2 regions of the Pseudomonas salmasensis genome follow, and region 1 is predicted to be linked to the other one. Evidence: riboswitches for the same ligand, from Rfam matches in the RefSeq annotation. Region 1 holds a riboswitch; the other holds the start of a gene.

Region 1 (5,504 bases):
GCGACCCAGCGGCGTGCCAGCTCCGCGACAAAGTCCATGCGTTCGGGCGCTGCGCGGTAGCACACCACGTCCGACTGGCTGCGCTCGCTGCGCCAGGCCAGGTCCTTGAAACTGATCGGCCGGCTGATGATGCGCCCGTCCAGCTCCGGCAAGGCGATATGCATCGCCAGGTCACGGGGCCCCAGGCCTTGTTCGCTGGCCTGCCAGCCGGGCTGGTTGTCCTGGGCGCAGATCGCCTGGATCACCGGGATATTACGGCGAAACGGGCGCAAATGCGGCGCTTCCGGGCTCGATTGGGCAAAGCCGGTGGTGTTCAGAATTACCGCGGCTTGCACGTCATCCAGCAGGTCCTCGACCACCGTGAGGCAGCCGGGTTCTTTCAAACTGGCCACCGCGATAGGCAAGGGGTTGAGGCCCGCCGCCTGTAAGCGCTGGCAGAACACATCAATAAAACCGGTATTGGCCGCCTGTAAATGGGAGCGGTAGAACAGCACCGCAGCCACGGGCCAATCGGCGTGCCAATCGGCCTGCCAGTCATTGAGGCGGGCATTGGCGTTGCGCGGGTGGTAGATCGCCGTGCGCGGCAGGGTTTGCGGCTCGGCCCAGGCATAGTCGCGGCCCAGGTGGGCACTGGCCAGGCAGTGGTAAAAATCCAGGGCATTGCCCAGGCCACCTTGGCGCAGGAAGTGCCACAGGCGCTCGCGGTGTTCGGCAGCAACGGTGCTCAGGCCGCTGAGTTCCGGGTCTGGGCGGTCGTCACCCGGCACCAGGATCAGGGTGACGCCGCGCTCGGCCAACTCCACCAGGCGCTCGATGCCGTAGCGCCAATAGCCGATGCCGCCGTGCAATGACAGCAGGATGACCTTGGCGTGGCGCAGCACCTCGTCGACGTACAGGTCAACCGAGGCATGGTTCTGCACCTGCATCGGGTTGGCCAGGCGCAGGCTGGGGTAATCCTCGGGCAATTGCTGGGCGGCTTCGGCGAGCAGTGCCAGGCTGGAATCGCCGCTGCACAGGATCACCAGCTCAGCGGGGGTCTGGCCAAGGTCGGCAATATTGTCGTCCGCGACGAAACCACCGGGTTGGGTCCTGAGCAGGTGCATGGTTAAACGCTGAGGGCAGCGCGCAATTGCGCTTCAAGGCCCACGGCGTCCAGCTCCTGACCGATCAGCACCAGGCGCGTGGTGCGTGCTTCATCAGCGCCCCAGGCACGGTCGAAGTGCTTGTCAAAGCGCGTGCCCACGCCCTGGATCAGCAGGCGCATCGGTTTGTTGGGGATCGCGGCGAAACCTTTCACACGCAGGATGCCGTGCTGCACCACCAATTGGGTCAGGGCGTCGAGCAACAGCGCTTCATCGGCTTGGGGCAGGTCGATGGAGATGGAGTCGAAGGCATCGTGATCGTGGTCGTCTTCACCTTCATGGTGATGGTCGTGATGGCTGTGACGCGCGTCGATATGCGCCTCGGAACCGGCGCCCAGGCCGATCAGCACGTCCAGAGGCAGGCGACCGCTGCTGGCTTCGATGATCTTCACTGCCGGCGGCAGTTCTTCGGCGACTTCCAGGCGCACACGCGCCAGGTCTTGGGCGCTGATCAGGTCGGTTTTGTTGAGGATCACCAGGTCGGCGCTGGCCAACTGGTCGGCGAACAGCTCGTGCAACGGCGATTCGTGGTCCAGGTTGGGGTCAAGTTTGCGCTGGGCGTCGACCTGGTCCGGGAAGGCGGCAAAGGTGCCGGCGGCCACGGCCGGGCTGTCGACCACGGTGATCACCGCGTCAACGGTGCAGGCGCTGCGGATTTCCGGCCACTGGAAGGCTTGCACCAACGGCTTGGGCAGGGCCAGGCCTGAAGTTTCGATGAGGATATGGTCCAGGTCACCGCGACGGGCGACCAGTTCACGCATCACCGGGAAGAACTCTTCCTGCACGGTGCAGCACAGGCAACCGTTGGCCAGCTCGTAGACGCGACCATTGGCTTCTTCTTCGGTGCAACCGATAGAACACTGCTTGAGAATTTCACCGTCAATGCCCAGCTCGCCGAACTCGTTGACGATCACTGCAATGCGGCGGCCCTGAGCGTTGTCGAGCATATGGCGCAACAGCGTGGTTTTGCCCGAGCCGAGGAAGCCGGTAACGATGGTGACGGGAAGTTTGGCCAGTGTTTTCATCGGATGCCCTTTGGGGCGGGCATACGGGACGACAGGCCCTGCGGCGGCGCGCAGCAGCGGATTTCGTCACCGGATCACCCCGCCCGGTTGAATTGGAAAATCAGTCGCGAGGCAGGTCTCCTGGCTTGGGGTGTGCAGGCCTTGCGACCAACGCTGACTGCGCCTTCCCGCCGTATCGGCAGTGGCGTGGCAGTCAACTGAACCCTTCACAGTTGCGGGGGCAGCCGCGGCTTGAACCGCGTTCCCTTCTTAGCTTCGGCCTGGGCCGAAGAACCTCGAGGGTGCAAGGCTACAGGGGCTTGCAGCATTTGACTACCGTCCCCGGCCCATGCTCTCCTACACCTCTTGTTTCGGGTGCCCTTCACAGGGTGAAACGGGAAACCGGTGCGTCATAGTCCTATGACCAGTCCGGTGCTGCCCCCGCAACGGTAAGCGAGCGAAGCGTCACAGCCACTGTGCTTTTGCATGGGAAGGCGATGCTTTCAGGAGGACTCTTTAAAGAGCCGCCCCTCGCAAGCCCGGAGACCGGCCCGAAAAATTCAGATAACAAACCCGCGGTGGGCGGGCGCTGTTCAGAACCCTGCGTGCCTGGCGCGCGGGGTTTTCATGCGCTCGTTTCCACCCTGACACCTGAAAGGGACGCGCCATGTCGATCATCAGCAGCACTTCGCACTCCGCCACTAGCACCGCCACCCTCAGCCAACGACTGACCGCCGCCATCGGCGCGTCGATCCTGGGCGCGTGCCTGGTGTATTTCGCCGGGTTCTCGCATATCGAGGCGGTGCACAACGCCGCCCACGATACCCGCCACAGCGCTGCGTTCCCGTGCCATTGAGAGCTGCCGACATGATCAAGCGTATTGCGCAAACCGCAGGTTTCACTGGGCTTTTGGCGGCCTTGTTGCTGACTCTGTTGCAAAGCTTCTGGGTCGCCCCGCTGATTCTGCAGGCAGAAAGCTTCGAAAAAGCCCCACCAGCGGCCGAAGTGGTGCATGAGCACGCCGCTGGCGCTGCTGCACACAGCCACGATGCCCAAGCCTGGGAGCCCGAAGATGGCTGGCAGCGTGTGCTGTCCACCACTGGAGGCAACCTGGTGGTGGCCGTAGGCTTTGCCCTGATGCTCGCCGGCCTCTATACGCTGCGCGCGCCGACCCGTACCGCCCAAGGCCTGCTCTGGGGCTTGGCCGGCTACGCGACCTTTGTACTGGCACCCACCCTGGGCCTGCCACCGGAACTGCCCGGTACAGCGGCCGCCGACCTGACACTGCGCCAGACCTGGTGGATCGGCACCGCAGCCTCCACCGCCGCCGGCCTGGCGCTGATCGTGTTCGGTCGCAACTGGCTGTTGAAAGGGCTTGGGCTGGCGATTCTTGCCGTGCCCCACTTCATCGGCGCGCCGCAACCGCAAGTGCATTCGATGCTGGCCCCGGAGGCGCTCGAAGCGCAGTTCAAGATCGCCTCGCAATTGACCAACGTCGCCTTCTGGCTGGCCCTGGGCCTGATCAGCGCCTGGTTGTTCCGCCGCAACCGCGACGATCAATACTCGGCATGATCCTGATTGTAGGGCTTGGCTGCCAGCGCGGCTGTGAGGTTCACAGCCTGCTGGCGTTGCTGGACAGTACCCTGGCCGAGGCCGGCATTGAGCGCTCACGCGTGACTGCGTTGGCAAGCATTGACCGCAAACGCGATGAACCTGGGCTGCTGGCCCTGGCCCAGCGGTTGAACCTGCCCTTGCAGTGCTTCAGCGTCGAGCAACTGGCGGGCTATGAGCATCGGCTGAGCCATCGCTCGGCGCCGGCTTTTGCCCACACCGGCTGTTACGGCGTGGCCGAAAGCGCCGCCCTGGCCTTGGCCGAGCACCTGTCTAATGGCCCCGCGCGCCTGCTGATCACCCGCAAGAAAAGCGCACAGGCCACCCTTGCATTGGCCTGCGCGGGCTAAAATCCCGATAATTGCCGCTCTTGAGCATGAGCCAAGTTCATGCTCACCCGTTTTGAACAGGACTTTTCCATGACCGTCTACTTCATCGGCGCCGGCCCCGGCGACCCGGAATTGATCACCGTCAAGGGTCAGCGGCTGATCCGCAGCTGCCCGGTGATCATCTACGCCGGCTCGCTGGTGCCCGCCGCCGTACTGGAAGGTCATCAAGCGCAGCAGGTGGTCAACAGCGCCGAATTGCACCTGGAGCAGATCATTGAGCTGATCAAGACCGCTCATGCCCAAGGCCAGGACGTGGCGCGGGTGCACTCCGGCGACCCCAGCCTGTATGGGGCAATTGGCGAACAGATCCGCCATTTACGTGAACTGGGCATCCCTTTCCAGATCATTCCTGGGGTCACGGCGGTCGCGGCGTGCGCGGCTTTATTGGAGGCTGAACTGACCCTGCCGGACATCGCCCAGAGCGTGATCCTGACCCGTTACGCCGATAAAACCAGCATGCCCGCCGGTGAAGACTTCGATAGCCTGGCGCAGCATGGCACCACCATGGCGATTCATCTGGGGGTCAATCATCTGGAAAAGATCGTCGCCGAGCTGCTACCGCACTACGGCACGGACTGCCCGATTGCCGTGGTACACCGGGCGACCTGGCCGGATCAGGAGTGGGTGGTGGGTACGCTGAGTGACATTGCCCAGAAAGTCGCGACGAAGGGGTTTCGGCGTACGGCATTGATTGTGGTGGGCCGGGTGTTGGCCAGTGACAGTTTCAGCGAGTCATCGTTGTACCGCGCAGGGCATGCGCACCTCTATCGACCCTGAAATGCGAACAACAACGTGTAAGGCTGTTTGTAGGAGCGAGCTTGCTCGCGAAAAACTTCCAGGCGCCGCGTTCATTCAGTAAGCGCGCGTTATCGTTGACGTTTTTCGCGAGCAAGCTCGCTCCTACAGAAAAGGCGAGGCAGCTCGCAAGGCTATGAATTTCAAGCATAAAAAACGGCGCTCACGGGGCGCCGTTTTTTATGTTCGCAGTGAACACCTTGCTCAGTAGTAGGCGTTTTCTTTCTGCGTGTGGTCAGTCACATCTCGTACGCCCTTGAGTTCAGGAATACGTTCCAGCAGCGTGCGCTCGATGCCCTCACGCAAGGTCACGTCCGCCTGGCCACAGCCCTGGCAACCGCCGCCGAACTTCAGTACGGCGATACCGTCATCCACCACGTCGATCAGGCTCACCTGGCCGCCATGACTGGCCAGCCCCGGGTTGATCTCGGTTTGCAGGTAATAGTTGATGCGCTCATTGACCGGGCTGTCGGCGTTGACATTCGGCACCTTGGCGTTGGGCGCCTTGATGGTCAACTGGCCGCCCATACGGTCGGTGGCGTAATCGACCACGGCGTCGTCCA
Region 2 (5,504 bases), 1.5 Mb from region 1:
CCCACGACAACGCCGTGGCCAGCAGGGTCAGCGGCACCACGGCGATAAACCACGCGGTTACGCCATGGCTGCGCCAGCCACGCCCACCGCTATTGAAACGTTGCTCGATGCGCCCGGCGAAATTGCCGAACGCCACCAGCGGATGCCAGCGCCTGGGCTCACCCAGCAGCGCATCCAGCGCCACCGCAGCCACACACAGCAAGGCCACACTCATTGACTCACTCCCCACGTGTTTTCATACAGCATGTCACTTAGCGGTCGCGGCTCGGCCCAGCCTTCAAGCTGCAACATCGGTGCCGGGTAAAACTCGGCCACCGGCCCCAGGCACAACACGGCCAGGGGTTTTGCGCCGGGCGGCAAGCCCAGCAGCTCGGCCAGGGCCTGGGGGTCGAACAGCGAAACCCAGCCCATGCCCAACCCTTCCACGCGCGCCGCCAGCCACAGGTTCTGGATCGCGCAAGAGAGCGAGGCCATGTCCATTTCCGGCAAGGTGCGACGCCCGAAGATATGGCGCTCGCGGTCGTCCATCAACGCTGCGACCAGTACCTCGGCGCAGTCGTTGATACCTTCGACCTTGAGCTTCATGAACGCATCGGAGCGCTCGCCCAACGCTTCGGCAGTGCGCACGCGCTCTTCTTCCACCAACTGTTGAATCTGGCTGCGCAGCGGGCGATCGCTGATGCGGATAAAACGCCACGGCTGCATCAGGCCGACGCTGGGCGCCTGGTGCGCGGCGTGGAGCAGGCGTTGCAGCAGTTCAGGCGCGACACTGCCGCCGCTGAAGTGGCGCATGTCGCGGCGTTCGGCGATGGCGCGGTAGACGGCTTCGCGGTCGGCTTGGGGGAATGCGTTGTCAGTCATGGCCTCTTCGCGAGCAAGCCCGCTCCCACATTTGAAATGCATTCCCCTGTGGGAGCGGGCGCAAACAACGCGGCCACCGCGCCAGGGTTCGACGGAAAATAAAAGTGTACGTAGGAGGCGGTCAATCGACCTTGGCGATAGACCGCTTCAGCCCCGCGCCCGCCGTTAGGGCTCAGGCCACGGGCAATCGGCGCCCATTCGGTGCTGGTCAGCGAATGGTGATAGGTATGCCCACGCAAGGTCCCCTCCGGCAGTTCAACGCTTTGCAGCGCCAGGGCCGCGAGTTTCTTCTGCATCACCGCATCGCCCTGCAACAAGCCAACCAGTTCGGCGCGTGTACCCTCCACATCGGTCAAAGAATCGAGCAGATAGAGCATGCCGCCACATTCGGCGAGCAGAGGCTTGCCAGCGGCGTGATGAGCACGAATGGCGTCCAGCATCGCGGTATTGGCCGACAATGCCTGGTGGTGCAGTTCTGGATACCCGCCGGGCAGATAGAGGCTGTCAGCTTCAGGCAGTTGCCGATCATGGATCGGTGAGAAGAACTTCAGCTCGGCGCCCACCGCCCGCAGCAAATCCAGGCTGGCACCGTAGGTAAAGGCAAAGGCTTCGTCACGGGCGACGGCAATACGCACACCGGCCAGCAAGGGCTCGGCCTCGACCACGTGCGGCGCGGCAAAGGTCACCGGCGGCGGCAGGGCCACTTCGCAACTGCTGCCCAACGCTTGGGCGGCGGCGTCCAGGCGTACATCAAGGTCGTTCAATTCGCTGGCTTGCACCAGGCCCAGATGACGGCTGGGCAGTTCGATGCCGGTCTCGCGGGACAATGCACCGTACCAACGCAAGCCCTCGGTGAGGCTGCCTTCGAGCAATTGCGCATGGCGCAGGGTGCCGACGCGGTTGGCCAGCACGCCGGCGAACGGCAGGTCGGGTTGATAGCGCGCCAACCCCAGGGCCAAAGCGCCGAACGTCTGGGCCATGGCGGTGCCATCGATCACGCCCAGCACCGGTACACCGAAGTGCCGCGCCAGGTCAGCGCTGGAGGGCGTGCCGTCGAACAGGCCCATCACGCCTTCGATGAGGATCAGGTCAGCCTCCCCCGCCGCTTCCCAGAGCAGGCGGCGGCTTTCCTGCTCGCCCACCATCCACATGTCCAACTGGTACACCGGCGCGCCACTGGCACGTTCGTGGATCATCGGGTCGAGAAAGTCCGGCCCGCATTTGAACACGCGCACTTTGCGCCCCAGGTTGCGGTGCAAACGGGCGAGCGCGGCGGTGACGGTGGTTTTGCCCTGGCCGGACGCCGGAGCGGCGATCAATACGGCCGGGCAATGACGGGGCTGATTCAAAGTTCGACGCCTTTCTGTGCCTTGATACCGGCCTGGAACGCGTGCTTGAGCATGCCCATTTCGGTGACGGTGTCGCCCATTTCGATCAGCTCAGGCTTGGCGCCACGGCCAGTGACCACCACATGCTGCATGGGCGGGCGGGCTTGCAGGTCGCTGAGTACCTGGTCCAGGTCAAGGTAACCGTGCTTGAGGGCGATGTTCAGTTCGTCCAGCACCACCAAGCCGATGGAAGGGTCATTCAACATGGCCCGGGACACTGCCCAAGCCGCTTCGGCAGCGGCGATATCGCGCTGGCGGTCCTGGGTTTCCCACGTGAAGCCTTCGCCCATTACATGAAAGCGCACCTGCTCGGGGAAGCGGCGGAAGAACAATTCTTCGCCGGTGCTGTTACGCCCCTTGATGAACTGCACCACACCGCATTGCATGCCATGGCCCATGGCGCGGGCCAACATGCCGAACGCCGAACTGCTCTTGCCTTTGCCGTTGCCGGTCAGCACCAGCAGCAGGCCGCACTCGTTGGGGGAATTGGCGATGCGCTCGTCGATCACGGCTTTTTTGCGCAGCATGCGTGCCAGGTGGCGTTCGTCGCGGTCGGGGGAATCAGTCATGGCAGCTCTCCGTTGGGGCTGGACAAAAACGGCGGGCAGGAAAAAGAAAAAACAGACAGCCAAGCATCGCCCACCGTGATGCTGTTGGATGATCCAGGCCGGTCTCCGGGCTCATGAGTGGCGCTTTTGATAGCAAGCAGCCGAGGGTGCGCCTTCCCATATCGCACGCGATACAGTGGCAAACAGCACCGTCTTGACTCATTTACCGTTGCGGGGGCAGCGCCGGAATCGCGGCAGCACTGTTTACAAGTGCGCTCACTCACCGGCTTCCCTGTTTCACTCCATCGACGCGTACGCCACAGAGCACCTGGAACAAGCCGCGAAGGTTAGTGGGTTGGGGGTGGAGCGTCAATTAAAGCTGGCCTTGTACTTGAACCATCCGCCGTTCGTGCTTCTCTACCCCCTACAGGTATCAAGGAGAAAACCATGCCTAAAACCCGACTCGCCCTACTGATCATGTTCGCCGGCAGCCTCGCTGCGTGTGGCGAAAGCTCGACCCTGCAGGTCGCCGACGGCACCGGGCCCTCACCCCGGCTGCCGGAGCCGAACAAGACGCTGATCCCCACCGTCAATATCGCCCCGGCCATCGGCTGGCCCGAAGGCGCCAAGCCCGTCGCCGCCGCCGGCACCCAGGTGGCCGCGTTTGCCGAAGGCCTGGATCACCCGCGCTGGCTCTACGTATTGCCCAACGGCGATGTACTGGTGGCCGAGACCAATGCCCCACCCAAGCCGGACGATACCAAAGGCCTACGCGGCTGGGTGATGGAAAAAGTCATGGACCGCGCTGGCGCCGGCGTGCCGAGCCCGAACCGTATTACCTTGCTGCGCGATACCGACCATGATGGCGTGGCAGAAACTCGCACGGTGTTCCTGGAGAACCTCAACTCGCCGTTTGGCATGGCCCTGGTGGGCAACGACTTGTATGTGGCCGATTCAGATAAGTTGCTGCGCTTTGCCTATCAGCCGGGTGAAACCGCGATCACCTCCCCCGGCACCAAGGTGGTGGATTTACCGGGTGGCCCTTTGAACCACCACTGGACCAAAAACGTAGTGGCCAGCCAGGACGGCAGCAAGCTGTACGTGAGCGTCGGCTCCAACAGCAACGTCGGCGAAAACGGCCTGGAAGCCGAACAGGGTCGCGCCGCCATCTGGGAAGTCGACCGTGCCACCGGCCAGCATCGCATTTTTGCCTCCGGCCTGCGCAACCCCAACGGCATGGCGTGGGAGCCACAGAGCGGCAAGTTGTGGACGGCGGTCAACGAGCGCGATGAGATTGGCAGTGACCTGGTGCCCGACTACATCACCTCGGTCAAGGATGGCGGGTTCTACGGCTGGCCTTTCAGCTATTACGGCCAGCACGTAGACGTGCGTGTCACCCCGCAGAACCTGGACATGGTCGCCAAGGCCATCGCTCCCGACTATGCGGTAGGCCCTCACACTGCGTCGCTGGGGCTGACCTTCGCCGAAGGCAGCAAACTCCCCACCCCCTTCACGAATGGCGCATTTATCGGCCAGCATGGCTCCTGGAACCGCAAGCCGCACAGTGGCTACAAGGTCATTTTCGTGCCGTTCGAAGGGGGCCAGCCGAAAGGGCAACCGGTGGATGTGCTGACGGGGTTTCTTGATAGCGATGAGAAAGCCATGGGCCGGCCGGTTGGCGTGGTGATTGATCAGCAAGGGGATTTGCTGGTGGCCGATGATGTGGGCAATAAGGTTTGGCGGGTTTCTGCGGCCAAATAATCCATTTGAACAGCGCCACAAAAACAATGTGGGAGCGGGCTTGCTCGCGAAAGCGGTGGTTCAGTCAGAAAGTTTATCGACTGACACTCCGCCTTCGCGAGCAAGCCCGCTCTCACATGGGGTGCTGTGTTCGGCTCAGGGGTTACGCGCAAGATTCGCTGGCAGTACCCGCTTGGCACTCAGGTAGGCATTCTGCCAATACGCTTTGGATAGCGTATCCAGCTTCACGGTACCGCCGGTTTGCGGCGCGTGTACGAAGCGACCCTCCCCCACATAAATGCCCGCATGGCTGACCCGCGAACCACCACCGGTGGCGAAGAACAGCAGGTCGCCGGTTTGCAGGTTTTGTTCGCTGACGTCCTGGGCACGCATCACGATCAATTCACGGGTGGTGCGCGGCAATGAGATGCCGGCAGCGTCGCGGAATACAAAGCCGATCAGGCCGCTGCAATCGAACCCCGAGTCCGGTGTGTTGCCGCCCCAGCGATAAGGCGTGCCGACCAGGCCCAGCGCACGAAAGAGCACGTCTTCGGCAGCCGGCGAGAAATTCTGGGTGGCATAGTTGAACACCGGCTTAGGCTTGACCGCGACGGGCGCGGGCGGCGGTGTGCGACTGGCGCAGGCGCTGAGCAGCGCGGCGCAAACAATAAGCATCAGGCGGGCCGAGGTCGACATGTGCAGAACAATCCTGGTCTGGATGCGGCTTTCGCTGCCGAACGTTGAAAACCAGAACGCGCAAGCAAAGCTCGCGCGAACGGATGACAACAATGTCCAGGGATTCTAGCGCTTACACGTCAAACTTCAAGTATCACTTTAACTTTACTTACTAGCGGTAACCGTAGTCGGGGCCATGGCGAGTGCGCGCTTGGCTTCGATGAAGGTTTTGCTCCAGTAGCTGTCACCCAGGTTATCGACCCGAACACCACCACTGCGGCGGCTGCTGGAG

What was found. A riboswitch is a leader RNA that binds a small molecule or an ion and turns the genes downstream of it on or off. The one in region 1 is predicted to bind cobalamin.
Region 2: it holds a riboswitch for cobalamin, as region 1 does, so the genes downstream of both, cobO (cob(I)yrinic acid a,c-diamide adenosyltransferase) here and HU731_RS00790 (CbtB domain-containing protein) in region 1, are expected to answer to the same signal.

What each region holds. Positions count from the first base shown of each region.
Region 1 covers NZ_CP077083.1:193,642-199,145, reverse strand. Annotated here, with positions in the region: gene cobN (cobaltochelatase subunit CobN) at 1-1,103, opposite strand, end outside; gene cobW (cobalamin biosynthesis protein CobW) at 1,106-2,167, opposite strand; cobalamin riboswitch at 2,261-2,460, opposite strand; cobalamin riboswitch at 2,503-2,715, shown strand; gene HU731_RS00790 (CbtB domain-containing protein) at 2,814-3,002, shown strand; gene HU731_RS00785 (CbtA family protein) at 3,014-3,718, shown strand; gene HU731_RS00780 (cobalamin biosynthesis protein) at 3,715-4,107, shown strand; gene cobM (precorrin-4 C(11)-methyltransferase) at 4,177-4,923, shown strand; gene nfuA (Fe-S biogenesis protein NfuA) at 5,146-5,504, opposite strand, start outside.
Region 2 covers NZ_CP077083.1:1,731,239-1,736,742, forward strand. Annotated here, with positions in the region: gene cbiB (adenosylcobinamide-phosphate synthase CbiB) at 1-214, opposite strand, end outside; gene bluB (5,6-dimethylbenzimidazole synthase) at 211-861, opposite strand; gene HU731_RS07530 (cobyrinic acid a,c-diamide synthase CobB) at 858-2,210, opposite strand; gene cobO (cob(I)yrinic acid a,c-diamide adenosyltransferase) at 2,207-2,818, opposite strand; cobalamin riboswitch at 2,898-3,144, opposite strand; gene HU731_RS07540 (PQQ-dependent sugar dehydrogenase) at 3,245-4,558, shown strand; gene HU731_RS07545 (C40 family peptidase) at 4,694-5,233, opposite strand; gene HU731_RS07550 (C40 family peptidase) at 5,378-5,504, opposite strand, start outside.